DNA from 4 places in the Blautia sp. DFI.9.10 genome. Region 4 is predicted to be linked to each of the others. Evidence: predicted binding sites of a transcription regulator. Region 4 holds the regulator's gene; each other region holds the start of a gene.
What was found. The regulator Rex, encoded in region 4, represses fermentation and respiration genes when NADH is low (regulators of the CRP and FNR family bind a similar motif). The targets are predictions, from matches to a motif close to ATTGTTAANTANTTAACAAT.
Positions count from the first base shown of each region.

Region 1: NE671_RS03240 (4Fe-4S dicluster domain-containing protein) is a predicted target of Rex. The motif match lies at 2,807-2,826, and genes of this name have one in related genera.
Region 2: NE671_RS01430 (iron-sulfur cluster assembly scaffold protein) is a predicted target of Rex. The motif match lies at 1,653-1,672, and genes of this name have one in related genera.
Region 3: pckA (phosphoenolpyruvate carboxykinase (ATP)) is a predicted target of Rex. The motif match lies at 1,040-1,059, and genes of this name have one in related genera.

Region 1 is NZ_JANGAA010000003.1:183,709-188,252, forward strand. Features, by position in the region: gene NE671_RS03225 ([FeFe] hydrogenase, group A) at 1-208, opposite strand, end outside; gene NE671_RS03230 (NADH-quinone oxidoreductase subunit NuoF) at 224-2,095, opposite strand; gene NE671_RS03235 (complex I 24 kDa subunit family protein) at 2,092-2,571, opposite strand; gene NE671_RS03240 (4Fe-4S dicluster domain-containing protein) at 2,972-4,480, shown strand.
Region 2 is NZ_JANGAA010000002.1:59,985-64,528, reverse strand. Features, by position in the region: gene NE671_RS01435 (GGGtGRT protein) at 1-717, opposite strand, end outside; gene NE671_RS01430 (iron-sulfur cluster assembly scaffold protein) at 758-1,450, opposite strand; gene NE671_RS01425 (TraX family protein) at 1,697-2,434, shown strand; gene NE671_RS01420 (transferase) at 2,559-3,227, opposite strand; gene NE671_RS01415 (DNA topoisomerase) at 3,224-4,544, opposite strand, start outside.
Region 3 is NZ_JANGAA010000005.1:116,980-121,523, reverse strand. Features, by position in the region: gene NE671_RS05030 (threonine/serine ThrE exporter family protein) at 1-869, opposite strand, end outside; gene pckA (phosphoenolpyruvate carboxykinase (ATP)) at 1,221-2,825, shown strand; NiCo riboswitch at 3,122-3,302, shown strand; gene NE671_RS05020 (cation diffusion facilitator family transporter) at 3,504-4,433, shown strand.
Region 4 is NZ_JANGAA010000001.1:185,673-190,216, reverse strand. Features, by position in the region: gene alr (alanine racemase) at 1-986, opposite strand, end outside; gene NE671_RS00830 (NAD(P)H-hydrate dehydratase) at 983-2,500, opposite strand; gene NE671_RS00825 (redox-sensing transcriptional repressor Rex) at 2,562-3,209, opposite strand; gene abc-f (ribosomal protection-like ABC-F family protein) at 3,424-4,544, shown strand, end outside.

The DNA of each region.
Region 1 (4,544 bases), on a different contig from region 4:
CCATTCCGTCTCTCGGCTGCTCGGAACAGGAGGCAAATGTTTTGCCTCTGTCATCCTCAACTGTACAGAGACGACAGGCACCAAAGGTGGAAACCTCTGAATGATAGCACAGTGTGGGGATATTGATACCGGCATTCCTGATGACTGTCAGGACATTTTTTTCGTCAGTAAATTCTACTTTTCTTCCGTCAATTGTCATTGTACCCATAAGATATCCTCCCTTCTATGCTTCCACATAAATCGCATCAAAGTTACAGTTATCCTTACAGGATCCGCATTTGATACATACGTCGTTGTTGATTACATGTGGATGCTTGATCTTTCCTGAAATCGCACCAGTCGGACAGTTCTTTGCACACTTGCCGCAGCCGATACAGAACTCAGGATTGATATGGAATTGACGGAGCGCCGTGCAGACCTTCGCACGACATTTTTTATCTACGATATGCTCTACATATTCGTCACGGAAACGCTTCAGAGTACTGATGACCGGAAGCGGTGCACTCTTACCGAGTCCGCACAGGGCCATGCTCTGAACCATGTTTGCAAGTTCTTCCAGCTCATCCAGATCGGAAAGCTCACCCTTACCTGCAACGATTCTCTCCAGGATCTCAAGCATACGTTTGGTACCCTCACGGCAGGGAACACATTTACCACAGCTCTCACGCTGTGTAAAGCTCATGAAGAAACGCGCAACCTCTACCATACAGGTATTCTCATCCATAACAACAAGTCCACCGGAACCCATGATGGCATCCAGCTTCTTAACAGAATCAAAATCAAGCGGATGATCGATCTGATCGTCGATCAGACATCCACCGGAAGGACCACCGATCTGTACACCCTTAAATGCAGCACCACTCTTAAGACCACCACCGATGTCATAAATGATATGACGGAGGCTTGTTCCCATTGGAACCTCGATAAGACCGGTGTTCTCAATGGAACCGGTAAGTGAGAAAGTCTTGGTTCCAGGGCTTCCCTCTGTACCGATGGTGTGGAACCAGTCTGCTCCCTGAAGGATAATCTTCGGTACGTTGGCATAAGTCTCTACGTTATTCAGAACCGTAGGTTTACCCCACAGGCCCTGCTCAACCGTTCTCGGAGGTTTTACTCGAGGCATACCTCTGTTGCCTTCGATAGAAGCAGTCAGGGCAGAACCTTCACCACATACGAACGCTCCGGCACCGCGATTGATATGTAAGTGGAAATTAATACCGGAACCAAGGATATTATCACCAAGAAGGCCATAGGACTCTGCCTGTTCAATAGCCATTCGAAGTCTCTGTACAGAAAGAGGATACTCGGCACGCACATAAATATAACCATCTTCTGCACCTACTGCATAGGCAGCGATCACCATACCCTCGATCATCTTGTAAGGATCACCTTCCATTACGGAACCATCCATAAATGCTCCCGGGTCACCTTCATCACCGTTACATACTACATAACGGACTTTTTCCGACTGGCGTGCAACCTGTGACCATTTCTTGCCTGCAGGGAAACCTGCACCGCCACGGCCGCGGAGACCAGACTTCGAGATCTCGTCGATAACACCCTGTGGGGTCATTTCAAAGAACGCCTTCGCCATTGCGGAAAAGCCGCCTACGGAAATATATTCATCAATGGACTCTGCATCGATCTTGCCACAGTTCTCAAGAACGATCCTTGTCTGCTGGTTCAGGAACGGAATGTCACTGGGATGTGGACAGGCCTCATCATTATGACGATAAAACAGACGCTCAACAGGCAGTCCGCAGATCACGGTCTTCTCTACGATCTCGCGACAGTCGTCTACCTGAACATGTACATACTGATAATCATAGGGTTCAATTCTCATAAGAGGACCCAGTTCACATAAGCCCTGGCATCCGGTCTTAACGATTCCTACATGAGGAACATCCTTCTGCATCTCAACCGCAACACCCTCGATTCCCTCACAGAGTCTTGACATTTCTTCATAAATCTTCTGAGCACCGGAAGCAATACATCCGGTACCGGAACAGACGAGAACACGGCAGGTATAGCCATCAAGATTCTTCTTAACCTCAGCCTGTTTGTTTTTCAGATCTTCCATACTGGTTATACTCATACGCTCTCACCTCTCAATTCATTTAAAAGCTCAACAGCCTTCTCAGGAGTCATCTTCGGGTGAACTTCATCATTTACAGTCAGTGTCGGTGCAAGTCCGCAGGCACCAAGACAGGAAACTGTCTCAACGGTAAACATCATATCATCTGTAGTATGCTTCTTATGACTCAGTCCAAGTTCCTTCAGCATTGCTTCCTTTACAGGCATGGACTTACGTACATGACAGGCAGTACCGTCACATACCTTGATGATGTACTTGCCCTTCGGCTCAAAGGAAAAGTTTTCATAGAAAGTAGCTACACTGTACGCCTTCGCTTCTTTTACACCAATCTGTTCCGCAACATAAGTAAGAAGCTCTCCCGGAAGATAACGGTACTCAGCCTGAATATCCTGCATGATCGGAATCAGTGATGCAGCTTTCCGGCCGTAGTGCTCGATGATCTCGTCCGTTTTTCTGTAATACGTCTGGTCTAACATTCGGTTCCCTCCTTGTTTCTCATAGATTTTCCACTTGATCAACCTGTTCCACTACAGGTTAATGCTTTAACACTCTGTCAGTGCCGCGCATTTATGCAAATCATTATTTTGCACTATTTCATGCTTTCAATTATAACTTATATCGTCATTTTTCACAAGCAGTTTTTTTGCTTTTTTCAGAATATATCGAAATGTTTACAACGGCTTACTGATTTTGTATCTATTTTCCATAAAATATGTTCAATTTTTAACAGTCTTGATAATAAAGATACAAATCTGCTCTTTGTTTCTGCCCCAAAACATTAAAGCCGGTTATTGATTTTATTTCTCAATTACTTTAAGATAGATAAAAAGTGCGTGGAAAACATTTAATTAATTTATTTTGTAAAGGAGAACATCTATGCGAAATCTTGACACACCAGTAAAACAGATCCGGCGAAAGATTTTTACCGAAATTGCTAAGATCGGATTTGAATCCACGGACGAATCAATGATCCATGATATCGAATCCATTCCCTACAATATTGTAGAGGAACGCGCGAAATACCGCGAAAGCATCTATCGTGAAAGAGCTGTTGCAAGCGAACGTGTCCGTCTGGCCATGGGACTTTCCCTCCGCCCGGAAAATCGTTCCGTCCACCTTACCGATGGCGTGAAGGCCAGCAACATTGACGAGAAATATTATGAACCACCTCTTATGCAGGTGATCCCTTCCGCATGTTCCGCATGCGAATCCAACAAATACGAAGTCAGCAACATGTGCCGCGGCTGTGTCGCACATCCCTGTTTACTCACCTGCCCCAAAGGCGCCATTTCCATGGTAAACGGAAAATCCTTCATCGACCAGGACAAATGTATCCATTGCGGAAGATGCAAAGCTGTCTGTCCTTACGATGCCATCGCCCATAAAGAACGCCCCTGCGAACGTGCCTGCGGTGTAAAAGCCATCGAGAGCGATGAACAGGGACGCGCCTCCATCAACCAGGATAAATGCGTATCCTGCGGCATGTGCATGGTCAGCTGTCCATTCGGAGCTATCTCCGACAAATCCCAGATCTTCCAGCTGTCCCACGCCCTTCGAGAAGGAACTGAGATCATTGCAGAAATCGCCCCCGCCTACATCAATCAGTTCGGCGAAGACGTCACCCCGGGCCAATTCCGCTCCGCTCTCAAACAGCTGGGCTTCTCAAACATTTATGAGGTAGCACTGGGCGCAGACATCGGCTGCATCTCTGAAGCACACCACTACGCCAAAGAAGTAGCAACCGGCCACCTCCCGTTCCTCCTCACCTCCTGCTGCCCATCCTGGTCCGTCATGGCAAAGAAATACTTCCCGGCTATGATCGACAACATCTCCCAGGAGCTGACCCCGATGGTGGCAACTGCCCGGATCGTAAAAAAAGAGCACCCCCATGCGAAAGTAGTCTTCATCGGACCATGCGCCTCCAAAAAACTGGAAGCCATGCGACATTCCGTAAGAAGTGATGTAGACTTCGTGATCACCTTCGAGGAACTCTGGGGCCTGTTCGACGCCAAAAGCATCACCCCATCCACCTGCGAAGAGCTCCCGGAAGAAACCCAGGCCGCAACCGCAGCAGGACGAGGCTACGCCATTGCAGGCGGCGTAGCCGGAGCCATCGAAAACTGTCTGAAGGAATACTATCCCGATGTACCAGTCCACATCGAACACGCAGAAAGCCTTGCCGAATGCAAAAAAGTCCTCACTCTGGCAAAGGCCGGCAAGATCAAAAACTGCATGATCGAAGGAATGGCCTGCCCCGGAGGCTGCATCGGAGGCGCCGGAACCAACGCCGGCTTCGCAAAAACCTCCAAGGCCCTCAAAAAATACGTAGACGGCTCAGAACCAAAACTCCCCTCACAGGAACTGGAAAACCTGGAGTTGAACTAACTACCTCAAAATATTCCACTATATAATTCCCCAAATATTTCAATTTGAATAAAAAACGGAGATG
Region 2 (4,544 bases), on a different contig from region 4:
TGCTACCGGATGCTGGAAACGAGTCGGGTTCGTGGAGTTTCCTGTGATGGAAACGTCAACGCCCTCTTTCCACATGATCGCAACACCTTCCGGAACGCTGTTAGCGCCGTAGCAGTTAACCTTTGCACGAAGTCCCTCTGAATAGGATTTACGGAATACTTCCTTAACCTCGTTCTTATATGGATCATACTCTGTCTCTACATATGTAAAGCCGTTGATACGGGAGATGATCTGAGCAGCGTCTTTTCCAAGACCGTTCAGGATAACACGAAGAGGTTTTTTACGAACCTTGTTTGCTTTCTCTGCGATACCGATAGCACCCTCAGCTGCTGCGAAAGACTCATGTCCTGCAAGGAAGCAGAAGCAGTCTGTCTCTTCCTCAAGGAGCATCTTTCCAAGGTTTCCATGTCCAAGACCTACTTTACGTGTGTCTGCAACGGATCCCGGGATACAGAAAGCCTGAAGGCCTTCTCCGATAGCTGCTGCTGCGTCAGCGGCTCTTCTGCAGCCTTTTTTGATCGCGATAGCTGCACCTACTGTGTAAGCCCAGCAAGCGTTCTCGAAGCAGATCGGCTGAATGCCTTTGATCTGATCGTAAACGTTCAGTCCTGCGTCTTTAGTGATTTTCTCAGCTTCTTCGATAGAAGCGATTCCATAGCTGTTTAAAACAGAATTGATCTTGTCAATTCGTCTCTCATATGATTCAAATAAAGCCATTTCCTGTAACCTCCTGATATTTTCACCTTACGAAGTGTAATTACTCTTTTCTTGGGTCGATGATCTTAACAGCATCTGCAACACGGCCGTACTGACCTTTTGCTTTCTCCCATGCTGTGTTCGGGTCATCACCTTTCTTAATGAAGTCAGTCATTTTTCCAAGGCTTACGAACTGATATCCGATGATCTCATCGTTCTCGTCAAGAGCGATACCTGTAACATAACCCTCAGCCATCTCAAGGTAACGAGGTCCTTTTTTCAGAGTTCCATACATTGTACCAACCTGAGAACGAAGTCCTTTTCCAAGGTCCTCAAGACCAGCGCCTACTGCAAGTCCGTCCTCGGAGAATGCAGACTGGGAACGTCCGTAAACGATCTGAAGGAAAAGCTCTCTCATAGCTGTATTGATTGCATCACATACAAGGTCTGTGTTCAGTGCCTCCATAACGGTAAGTCCTGGAAGGATCTCAGAAGCCATAGCTGCAGAGTGAGTCATTCCTGAACATCCGATTGTCTCAACAAGTGCCTCCTGGATGATTCCCTCTTTAACGTTAAGGGAAAGCTTACAAGCACCCTGCTGCGGAGCACACCAGCCAACACCGTGTGTAAATCCGGAGATATCCTTTACTTCTTTTGCCTGAACCCATTTTGCTTCTTCCGGGATCGGAGCGGCACCATGATGTACGCCCTGTGCCACTGGACACATTTCTTCTACTTCGCGTGAATAAATCATTTTAAAACTCCTTTCAAGTATAGATTGACCGATGTTATTGAGAAAAAAAGTTCGATAACACCCTATGGCTATTTTCTCACAAAACCTTTGTTTCGTCCAGTCATATTTGATAAAATTTTGCCATAAAACGCATAATATTGGTAGTTATTCCGGCAGTATTGCATGCCTAACTGTCAAATATTTCTGGCAACTGCTGTATGTATGTGATAATATATTAGCAAGTTTAACCCTGGAGGTATATTTTTCATGAATGCATCTGTGGATTCTGTTTTTCCAGAAAAATACCGCATTCTCAGCGGAAGCGCTCTGAAGATGATCGCGGTCATCACCATGCTGATCGATCATATCGGAGCTGTGCTACTCAGTATGTATCAGCCCGCACAGAAAATCCTGTTTACACTTTTCGGCAGAGAATATACTGTATATCTTATTTTCCGCGATATCGGAAGAGCTGCTTTTCCCATCTTCTGTTTTCTCCTGCTGGAAGGCTTCCGGCATACACGGAGCCGGTTCCTCTATGGAAGAAATCTCCTTCTTTTTGCGCTGCTTTCAGAAATTCCGTGGAATCTGATGTTTACAAATACGCTGCGTTACGAAAGACAAAATGTGTTTTTCACGCTTTTCCTCGGATATCTGGCCTTTTGTGCCATCGAATATTTCCAGACCAGACCTTCGATGCAGTTTCTCTGCATCCTGGGACTGCTTGTTGTTTCCATTTTTCTGAAAGCAGACTATGGATGGCGGGGGTATATCTTCCTGCTGATCATGTACTATATGCGAAACGATAAGCCAGGCCAGGCAATCCTCGGAAGCTGCTGGCTTTACTATGAATGGAGAGCCTCCTTTGCCTTTCTGTCCATTAACCTGTACAATGGAAAAAGAGGCTTCATCCGCGGAAAATCAGCAAAATATTTCTTTTACTGGTTTTACCCAGTCCATATTATAGGACTGGTCATACTTCGACAGCTTTTGTTTTTATCTTAATCCCGCCCGCTCCCGGTCGGTTCATCCTTCCACGACCAATACTGTTGCATCCATCACCCCATCAAAAAAAAGCTGCACTTTCTCAAAAGTGCAGCTTAAATGCGTGTCCAGAAGAATCTGTTTCTTATTTTTTCTTTACGATCTCTTTTGCATTTTTATAAATGGAATCCGCCGGAACACATCCACGTACCGGTGACAGCGGGTAAATATTGGAATTCCGTCCGATCACAGTACCGGGATTCAGCACAGAACCGCATCCGACTTCAACATGATCCCCGAGCATCGCTCCGAATTTCTTAAGACCGGTTTCGATCTTTTCATCCCCGTCTTTTACGACAACCAGCTTCTTGTCTGATTTTACGTTGGAACAGATCGATCCGGCACCCATGTGGGACTTATATCCCAGCACAGCATCTCCAACATAATTATAATGAGGAACCTGAACCTTGTTAAACAGCACTGCATTCTTAAGCTCTGTGGAATTTCCCACAACTGCGCCCTCACCAACGATAGCCTTGCCGCGGATAAATGCACAGTGGCGCACCTCGGCGTCTCTGCCAATGATAGCCGGTCCGGTGATACTTGCAGTCGGCGCAACTGTAGCGGATCTTGCGATCCATACATTTTCGCCCTTCTCCTCATATTCAGAAGGATCCAGTGTTTTTCCAAGCTTAATAATGAAATCTCCGATCTCCGGAAGAACCTCCCACGGATAGGTTTTTCCCTCAAAAAGCTCTGCTGCAATGGTCTCATTCAGATCCAGCATATTGCTGATAGTAAAATCTTTCATCATGATGATCTCTTTCCTCCCTGTCTGGAAGCTCGCTCCGGCTTCCTGTAGTTTACAGCGGCCACATCAAAAAACTGCCGCAGGTTATACTGATAATTGCTTGCCTCCACCTGCCGGGTACGTACCCGCACAAAATGCTCCAGCTTGTCCATATATTCCTGTTCCGTGATGCTGCCCTCTGCCACATAGGTGAGCCCCTTTTCCCAGCTTGCCGTAAGCTCCGGGTTCAGAAGCTGCCGGATAGAACAATTTACCACATCAAAGATCATTTCCCCAAGCAGCGTTGGAGTGATCACCTGGGTCTTTTTGTTCAGTGCCAGATATTTGATGTTAAAAAGCTTCTTCAGGATCTCGGCACGGGTAGCACTGGTGCCGATCCCGCTTCCCTTGATCTGGGCTCGAAGCTCCTCATCCTCGATCAGCTGTCCTGCATTTTCCATGGCAAGGATCATGGAACCGGAATTGTATCGTTTGGGCGGTGAAGTCTCACCCTCCTTGATACTCAAACCGTTCACAGGAAGTATATCACCCTTTTTCAGCTTCTGCAACGCCTCCAGGAGCACAGTATCACAGGAAACCTCGTCTTCCTCTCCATTTCCGTTTTTCTCACTGTCTGAAGCCCTTTTCCGCGAAAAAGAATTGGTGGCGATCTTCAGATAGCCTTCTTCTTTGAGAACCTTAAAGGATGAAAAGAATGCCTCGCCGTCCAGCTTCGTCACAAGACTCACCTTCTGATAAACGGCCGGCGGATAAAAAATACACAAAAATCTCCGTACAATAGTCTCGTACACACGCTGCGCAGTAAGAGACACGCTTCCCAGCGCATTCAATCCCTGACCGGTAGGAATGATCGCATAATGGTCTGTGATCTGCTTGTCATTCACATATCTGGTCTTTGCAATGCTTTTCCAGGATTCCATCCCCAAAACCTCTGCCGCCGCAGCACCGGCCTGCTGATAATTTCGAAGACCGGATATATTCTTGTATATCTCCTTGGCCACTGCCGTGGAAAGAACTCTGGCATCCGTTCTCGGATAAGTCACCAGCTTCTTCTCATAAAGCTCCTGTACGATCCGGAGTGTCTCGTCCGGACTGATCTTAAACAGCTTTGAGCACACATTCTGAAGCTCCGCCAGGTTAAAAAGAAGCGGCGGATTTTTGTTTTCTTTTTTTCGTTCCACCTTTTCCACAATACAGGAAAGGGGCTGGTTCACCATCAGCTGATCGATCAGCATCTGTGCATGCTCTTTTTTCCTGAAGCCGTTTTCTTTATAAAGATACGGGGACTGGAAATACCGGCTGCCTTCCACAGCTCTCCAT
Region 3 (4,544 bases), on a different contig from region 4:
CTCTGAGCTGCCGAAAGCTCCAAAGGCAGGAAATCCACAGGTTTCAGATGAAGAAGCAGTGCCATTAGCCAGGCAGAGACAGCAGCCACCATTACAACAATAATGGCGTAGGCCAGTCGTTCCAGTCCGGAACGCATATCCAGCTTGGCAAGGTCGATCCCGCTTGTGATAAACGGAAAGCCCGGAATGATAAACAGCATGGAACAGATGTATCCGGCCTCATGCTGGACGGAAATGTGGAACAGAAGCTCTGCCAGTTTCAGGAAGCCTGCATATACAAGACAGGCAGAGGAAACAGAAACTGCAATGCACATAAACAGAGTAAAATGATGCTTGCCAAGCTTGCAGCGGATGGCGTTTCCGATGCCTGCGCCTGCAAAAGCCAGGATCATTTCCAGCGGGCCACCGCCCAGAAGAAAAGTAAATGCACCACAGGCCAGTGCAGAAGCCAGTCCCAGGGCGGTAGGGGAATAAAGCCCGTGGATCCGCTCGATCTCATCTAACTGACTGTGCAGTGCTTCACCGCTCATATGGATACCCTCTGCAGGAAAATCACTGACAAAATGTTCCAGCCTGTTCAGCCTGGAAGTATTTACGCCGGTGGTAGTCAGACTAAGTGCATGGGAAAAACTGCTCTCACCGTCAAAGCAGGTGTAGCTTATGGACATCAGTCCGATATCTGCGGAGCAGGTGATACCAAGTGCTTCTGACAATGTATTCATGGAACTCCGTACCCGCCAAGCACCGGTCCCACAGGAGAGAAGCATCATGCCTGTACGGCCGATCAGGGAAGCTTTTTCGGAAAGAGAAGCCTCGGTGATGGGCTGGCTGTTCCTAGCGCTTACGTAGTTGTGCCAGGGGATTTTCATATGATTACGTTTAACCGGAATATCTGACACAGAAATCACTTCTTTCTATATATTAAAATCATATAGTTACTATTATAAATATATATAATAACTATAATCAGATATATTGTAGCAATTATTCTGAAAAAGTCAAGTATAGATGGAGTAAAATCTGACAGTACCAAAACGTCACTGTTAAAGATTTATCATTTTTTTGCGGAAAATGAATTTTTTTGGTTGCTTTTACGTACAATTTATGTATAATTGTGGATAGGGATGTTGGAATGACCAATTCCTATGGCAGGATGACAAAAACCTGCAAGAGTAGGTGGCTATCATAATTACTATTAAAGAAGAGAGGTAAATGTTAAGATGGCAAAAATCGATTTAACAAAGTATGGTATTACCGGAACAACTGAGATCGTGTACAATCCTTCTTACGAGACATTATTCGAGGAAGAGACCAAACCAGAGCTTGAGGGATTTGAGAAAGGTCAGGTCAGCGAGCTTGGTGCTGTCAACGTAATGACAGGTATCTACACAGGACGTTCCCCTAAAGACAAATATATCGTTATGGATGAGAACTCCAAAGACACAGTTTGGTGGACATCCGATGAGTACAAAAACGATAACCATCCGGCAACTCAGGAAGCATGGGCTGCAGTTAAAGATCTTGCTAAGAAAGAGCTTTCCAACAAGAGACTTTTCGTAGTAGATGCATTCTGCGGAGCTAACAAAGATACACGTATGGCTATCCGTTTCATCGTTGAGGTTGCTTGGCAGGCACACTTCGTAACAAACATGTTCATTCAGCCGACAGCTGAGGAGCTTGAGAACTTTGAGCCAGATTTCGTTGTTTACAACGCATCCAAGGCTAAAGTTGAGAACTACAAAGAGCTGGGTCTTAACTCTGAGACAGCTGTAATGTTCAACATTACAAGCCGTGAGCAGGTTATCGTTAATACATGGTACGGCGGAGAGATGAAGAAAGGTATGTTCTCCATGATGAACTACTATCTGCCGCTTAAGGGCATCGCTTCCATGCACTGCTCTGCAAACACAGACCTTAACGGAGAGAACACAGCAATCTTCTTCGGTCTTTCCGGAACAGGTAAAACAACACTTTCCACAGATCCTAAGCGTCTCCTGATCGGTGATGACGAGCACGGCTGGGATGACAACGGAGTATTCAACTTCGAGGGTGGATGCTACGCTAAGGTTATCAACCTTGACAAAGAGTCTGAGCCGGACATCTACAATGCGATCAAGAGAAACGCTCTTCTTGAGAACGTAACACTTGATAAAGATGGAAAGATCGACTTCGCTGACAAGAGCGTAACAGAGAACACACGTGTTTCCTACCCGATCAACCACATCGAGAACATCGTTCGCCCGGTATCTTCTGCACCGGCAGCGAAAGAAGTTATCTTCCTGTCCGCAGATGCATTCGGCGTACTTCCTCCAGTATCTATCCTGACACCGGAGCAGACACAGTACTACTTCCTTTCCGGATTCACAGCTAAACTTGCTGGTACAGAGCGTGGAATCACAGAGCCTACTCCTACATTCTCCGCTTGCTTCGGACAGGCATTTCTTGAGCTTCACCCGACAAAATATGCTGAGGAGCTCGTTAAGAAAATGGAGAAGAGCGGTGCGAAAGCATACCTCGTTAACACAGGATGGAACGGAACTGGAAAACGTATCTCCATCAAAGATACTCGTGGTATCATCGATGCTATCCTTGACGGATCTATTCTTAAAGCTCCGACAAAGAAGATCCCATTCTTCAACTTCGAGGTTCCGACAGAGCTTCCAGGCGTAGATCCTGCAATCCTTGACCCACGTGACACATATGCAGACGCTGCAGAGTGGGAGACAAAGGCTAAAGATCTTGCTGCAAGATTCGTTAAGAACTTTGTTAAATATGAAGGAAATGCTGCTGGTAAAGCACTCGTTGCTGCTGGCCCGCAGGCATAATCGATCATTCCAACTGAATACAGATCGTAGATTTGACCGGGAGTGGATTTATCCGCTCCCGGTTTTTTGACAAACAACTGAGGATCTATTATTTGATATAGAACTGTGCAGTGCGAAGCATGTTTCCAGACATGGAATAAACAGAAAGTTGAAGATATCTACCTGTAAAATAAAAAACTTTGGCTTGACTAACAGAGGGCATATGGTGTATCCTTTCTGAGAAGTTGAGCGGGAGACCCGTAAGACTGCAAAAATTCTCTTTGCACTGCATTACATTCGAACAGGATGCGAGATCAACAGTACAAACTGAGCAGGCGATGCTTTTCGGAATCGAAAATATTTATCGAAGGCATGGGGCCGGGCCGCAGGAAGCGGCAGCGGATATGGATTTAAACGTAATTGCAAAGAACCTGCATTCACGGAATATGAGGTGAAGCAGAATGTGACTTTGCTTTCAGACATATCTGCGGGACAGTGTATGTTTCGCAGGTATGTCTTTTTTACTGCAAAAATATGGATGGAACAGAAGGTAGAAGCTGGGATATCCCTATACAGAAAAGAAAGAACACCGGCGGAAAATCGCACTGCAGCGAGTAGTGAAGGAACCGCCGGTTTTTTCACGGAAAATGTTGTGCCATAAGAAGAACCTGATCATATATTTAAAAGGAGATTCTGTTTATGGAACACACAGAAAACAAAACAATTATACATGATACAGAAAAAACAGCTTCATGGGAACAGCAGACAGCAATGAAGGTATCCGGGATCAGTATTCTGGTAAACCTTTTATTATCTGTATTTAAACTGATCGCAGGTATTGTGGCACATTCAGGAGCAATGATCTCGGATGCCATTCATTCTGCATCAGATGTGGGAAGCACCTTCATCGTAATCATCGGTGTCCGTCTTTCTACAAAGAAATCAGACAAAGAGCACCAGTACGGACATGAAAGAATGGAGTGTGTTTCTTCCATTGTCCTTGCAGGAATGCTGCTTGTCACTGGTCTCGGGATCGGAATTACCGGTGCCCGTGATATCGTAAAAAGCACATCCGGCGGAACCATTGCCATTCCGGGAACACTTGCACTGATTGCAGCAGTGGTATCCATTGTGGTAAAAGAGTGGATGTTCTGGTATACAAGAGGTGCTGCAAAGAAGATCAATTCAGGAGCCCTGATGGCAGATGCATGGCACCATCGTTCAGATGCACTTTCCTCTATCGGAGCTTTTGTCGGTATTTTAGGAGCAAGACTGGGATACCCGATCCTGGATCCGATCGCCAGTATCGTGATCTGCGTTATGATCGCCAAGGCATCGATCGACATTTTCAGGGATGCCATTGACAAGATGGTAGATCATTCCTGTGATGCAAAAACTGAGGAATCCATGAAGAGAGAGATCCTCAAGGTACCGGGCGTCAGAAGAGTAGACCTTCTTAAAACCCGTCTTTTCGGATCCAAGATGTATGTGGATATCGAGATCGCAGCAGATGGAAGTATTTCCCTTTTTGATGCACATGATATTGCGGAAAATGTACATCATACGATCGAGAATAAATTCAAAGATGTAAAGCACTGTATGGTGCATGTAAATCCGATCAACGGATAAAAAACAAGCTGCCGGAGCGACTGTGATCGTCATCCGGCGGCTTGTTTTTGTATAGAGAAACACCCGGTAGGGGAGCTACCGGGTGTTTCGAGGGGAGTATAAATAATTAAA
Region 4 (4,544 bases):
ACCTCCGGGATATCTGTGACATCAACCATAAACTGATCCATGCAGACACGTCCGAGGATCGGAGCTTTTTTGCCCCGGATCAGGACCCAGCCCTTATTGGAAAGCTGTCTCGGATAGCCATCTGCATAACCTACGGGGATCGTTGCCATTCTGGTAAAGCGTTCTGTAACAAACGTTCCTCCATAGCTTACCGCTGTTCCACGTTCCACATTTTTCACATAGGATACATGACTTTTCAGCTCCATTGCAGGTGTCAGCTTCACAATATCACGTTCTACCTCCTCTGACGGATAAATACCGTAAATAGTGATGCCGGCACGAACAACATTGAGATTTGCTTCCGGAACACGGATGATACCTGCACTGTTGGAGCAGTGACGTACCGGAATATGAACACCTCTTTTTTCCAGAAGCTCTGCAAAACGGAGATAACGGTCCAACTGCACCAGTGCAGGAGAACGGTCGGTCTCATCCGCCCTGGCAAAATGGGTAAACATTCCCTCGATCACCAGATTCGGGATTTTTGAGATTTTTTCGATCTTTATCGCATTTTCTGGAATATCCGCATATCCGATCCTTGTCATTCCCGTATCCAGAGCCAGATGAATATGTACATTTTTTCCAATGCGTGCACCTGCTTTTGCATATTCTGCTGCTGTATTAAGATCCGATATGGTGATCCGGATATCATTGGCTGCAAGCTCTTCATAATATTCCTCAAATACAAGGCCAAGGATCAGGACAGGCTTGGTGATCCCTGCATGCCGAAGCTCCAGTGCCTCCTCTGCAGTAGCTGTTGCAAATCCCCAGATATAGTCATAGTCCTGGATCAGACGGGCAATAGCTCTGGCACCATGACCATAACCGTCTGCCTTGATCACAGCGATGATCTTTGTCCCTTCTTTGACATTTTTATGCATTTCCTCAAAATTGTGGGCAATGGCATCCAGTGATACCAGTGCTTTTACTCTCTCGTATTTCTTCATAACTTCGACTCCTCTTCACCTATAGCTAATGCCTTGGGCAGATATTCTATGATATCTCCTGCCAGCATACTGCGCTTTCCTTTTTCAGCGGCTGCAAGATCACCGCAAAGTCCGTGAAGATAAACACCTAACGCGGCCTTTAAAACCATGGGAGGCTGTTCCTCCGTTTTCAGATACATACATAACACTGCTGCCAGGATCCCGGAAAGCACATCTCCGCTTCCTGCAGTTGCCATTCCGGAATTACCGGAAAGATTCAGATACATCTGGCCTTTCTCATCTGCGATCACCGTACATGCATCCTTCAATACGCACACAGAGCCTGTTTCCGCAGCACATTTCAGTGCAGTATCTGCGATCTCATGCTGGATCTCCTGGATCGTTCTGCCACTGAGCCGGCTCATTTCTCCGATATGCGGTGTCAGGACTACATGCTCTCCCAGATACTGATACCACTGTGGATGTGCAGCCAGAAGGTTCAGGCCGTCCGCATCCAGGATCAGCGGCTTTTTCTCCCGGGCAGCCGCCGTGAGAAACCACTGTTCTCTCTCACGGCTGGCCACTGATGTTCCAAGTCCCGGTCCGATCACGATCACATCACACCAGGATAGAAGCTGTTCATTGGATTCCTGATCAAAGCGGCTGCAGACCATAGCCTCCGGAAGGAGTATCTGCAGCGGGATCCTGTTGGCTTCCACAGTCTGGATCTTTACCATTCCCGCACCGGCACGAAGTGCTGCACTGGCGCTTAAATAAGCGGCTCCGCACATTCCCTCACTTCCGGTCACAAAGAGCACTTTTCCGAAGGTACCCTTGTTTCCGCCGGGATCACGTTCCGGAAACAGCTGCAGATCTTTATTTTCCAGACAGGCGGCAGATGCAGTCACAGCTTCCTGCTCATAGATCCCGATATCGGCGGTAACGATCCTTCCTGCATACAGTCTTCCCGGATAAAAGCAAAGACCTCTTTTCCGGTAGGCAAATGTGACAGTCAGATCGGCGCTGAAGGCAATTCCCATTTCCAGGCCAGTATCTCCGTTCACTCCTGACGGGATGTCAACTGCGATCTTTTTGGCCCTCGCACTGTTCATCTCATGGATGATATCAGCATAATGCCCCTCGATCGGACGCGTCAGGCCTACCCCAAACACGGCATCTACTATAGTAGTATATTCACTCCACTGCGGGTTATTCACCTCCGGGACACGATAACCGGAAGCGATCTTATACTGAAGAGCTGTCTCTCTGGTCATTTTATCTTTGTTTCCGACCATATAAAACTCTACCCGGATCCCCTTCAGATGGAACAATCTGGCAACAGCGATACCGTCACCGCCATTGTTTCCGCTTCCGCAGACTACCAGGATCCTTTCGTCCTTCTGGAGATACTTTTCTGTTTCCTCTACCACCTTCAGTGCTGCCCGCTCCATCAGAACCTCGGAGGGAACTCCGATCTCACGGATCGTTGTGGAGTCCAGATCCTTCATTTCTTTGCAGGTAACAAGCTTCTTCATTCTGTCTTCTGCCTCCCCTCTGTCATAGAGAAAGCTGCCGTTTCCGGCAGCTTAACAATTCTTACTTATCCACATGTTCCTGCCTGTATTTGCTGAGATTATAAGACAGTGTCATCAGACTCTCGGAAAGATGAACGTTCTCTACGATCACATCATCCGGTGTCTCAAGATCAAGATGTGCAAAATTCCAGATTGCCTTGATCCCGTTCTCCACCAGAATATCTGCCATTTCCTTGGCTTTATTCTTGGGAAGTGTCAGGATCGCGATCTCCACGTTATTCTCTCTCAGGAAAAACGGAAGCTCACTGAGCATCTGGATCTCAAGTCCACGGACTGCGATGCCCTCAAGCACAGGATTTACGTCAAAGATACCAACCAGCCTGAACCCGCGCTTCTCAAAATCCACATAATTGGCAAGTGCCTGTCCCAGATTACCGGCACCCAGGATGATCATCGGATGAACGGTATCTAGTCCCAGGATCTTACCGATCTCTGTATAAAGATAGTGTACATTATAGCCATACCCCTGCTGCCCAAAACCGCCGAAATTATTAAGATCCTGACGGATCTGAGAAGCTGTGGTATGCATCTTCTTACTTAACTCATTGGAAGAAATACGTTCTACATTGTCTTCCATCAGCTCTCCTAAGTAGCGGTAATAGCGTGGCAGACGCTTAATCACCGCTTTCGAGATTTGTTTTGTCTCCACGATAGTTTTCCTCCTTACCTTACACTAGGTTAATTATAACGAATTGACATTTTCCTGTCAATTAAAGTTGTCTATTCTGTACAAATTTCTTTATAATTTTTCTAATAATTGATTTTTTCTTTGAAATCCCGGCAGTTTCCGTTATAATAGGTGGAGGATTTTTCCCTGTTCAGGCATAAACAGGGGTGATTCTTTATACAGGAGGACAGTTTTTATGATTTTATCATGTCAGAATATATGCAAGGCCTTTGGCGAAAAAGTAATTTTAAATGATGCATCCTTTCACATTGAAGACCGTGAAAAGGCTGCTCTGATCGGATGCAACGGTGCAGGAAAGACCACACTGCTGCGGATCATCATGCAGGAGCTTTCTGCTGATTCCGGTACCGTGGTGCTTGCCCGGGATAAAAATATCGGCTATCTTGCCCAGTACCAGGATATCCACGGACATCATACCATCTACGAGGAGCTTCTTACCACCAAGCAGCACATCATCGATATGGAACGCCGTATCCGCAATATGGAACAGGAAATGAACACGGTGACCGGTGATGAGCTGAACCGTCTGATGGAAACCTATACCCGCCTGACCCATCAGTTTGAGCTGGAGAACGGATACGCTTACAAAAGTGAGCTGACCGGTGTCTTAAAGGGTCTCGGCTTCACGGAGGAAGATTATGACAAGCAGATCGAAACTCTTTCCGGCGGTCAGAAAACCCGCGTGGCGCTGGGCAAGATGCTTCTTTCCAAGCCGGATATCCTGCTTCTGGATGAGCCAACCAATCACCTGGATATGGAAAGCATCTCCTGGCTGGAAACTTATCTTCTGAATTATCCGGGAGCTGTTTTTATCGTCTCCCATGACCGTTATTTTCTGGATAAGGTAGTCACCAAGGTCATTGAGATCGAAGCCGGACAGACCCGCGTATACAGCGGCAACTACTCTGCCTATGCTCTCAAGAAGGCTCAGCTTCGTGATGCACAGTACAAGGCATACTTAAATCAGCAGCGGGATATCAAGCATCAGGAAGCCGTTATCGCCAAGCTGAAATCCTTTAACCGTGAAAAATCCATCAAGCGTGCGGAAAGCCGTGAAAAAATGCTGGACCGTGTACAGAGGATCGAAAAGCCTCTTGAGCTCCAGGACCGGATGCGTATCTCGCTGGAACCACGGGTGTTAAGCGGAAACGATGTGCTCCACGTGGAAGCGCTTTCCAAGGCCTTTCCGGGACAGACCCTGTTCTCCGATATCTCCTTTGATATCAAACGCGGCGAGCGTGTGGCACTGATCGGAAACAACGGAACCGGAAAGACCACCATGCTGAAGATCATCAA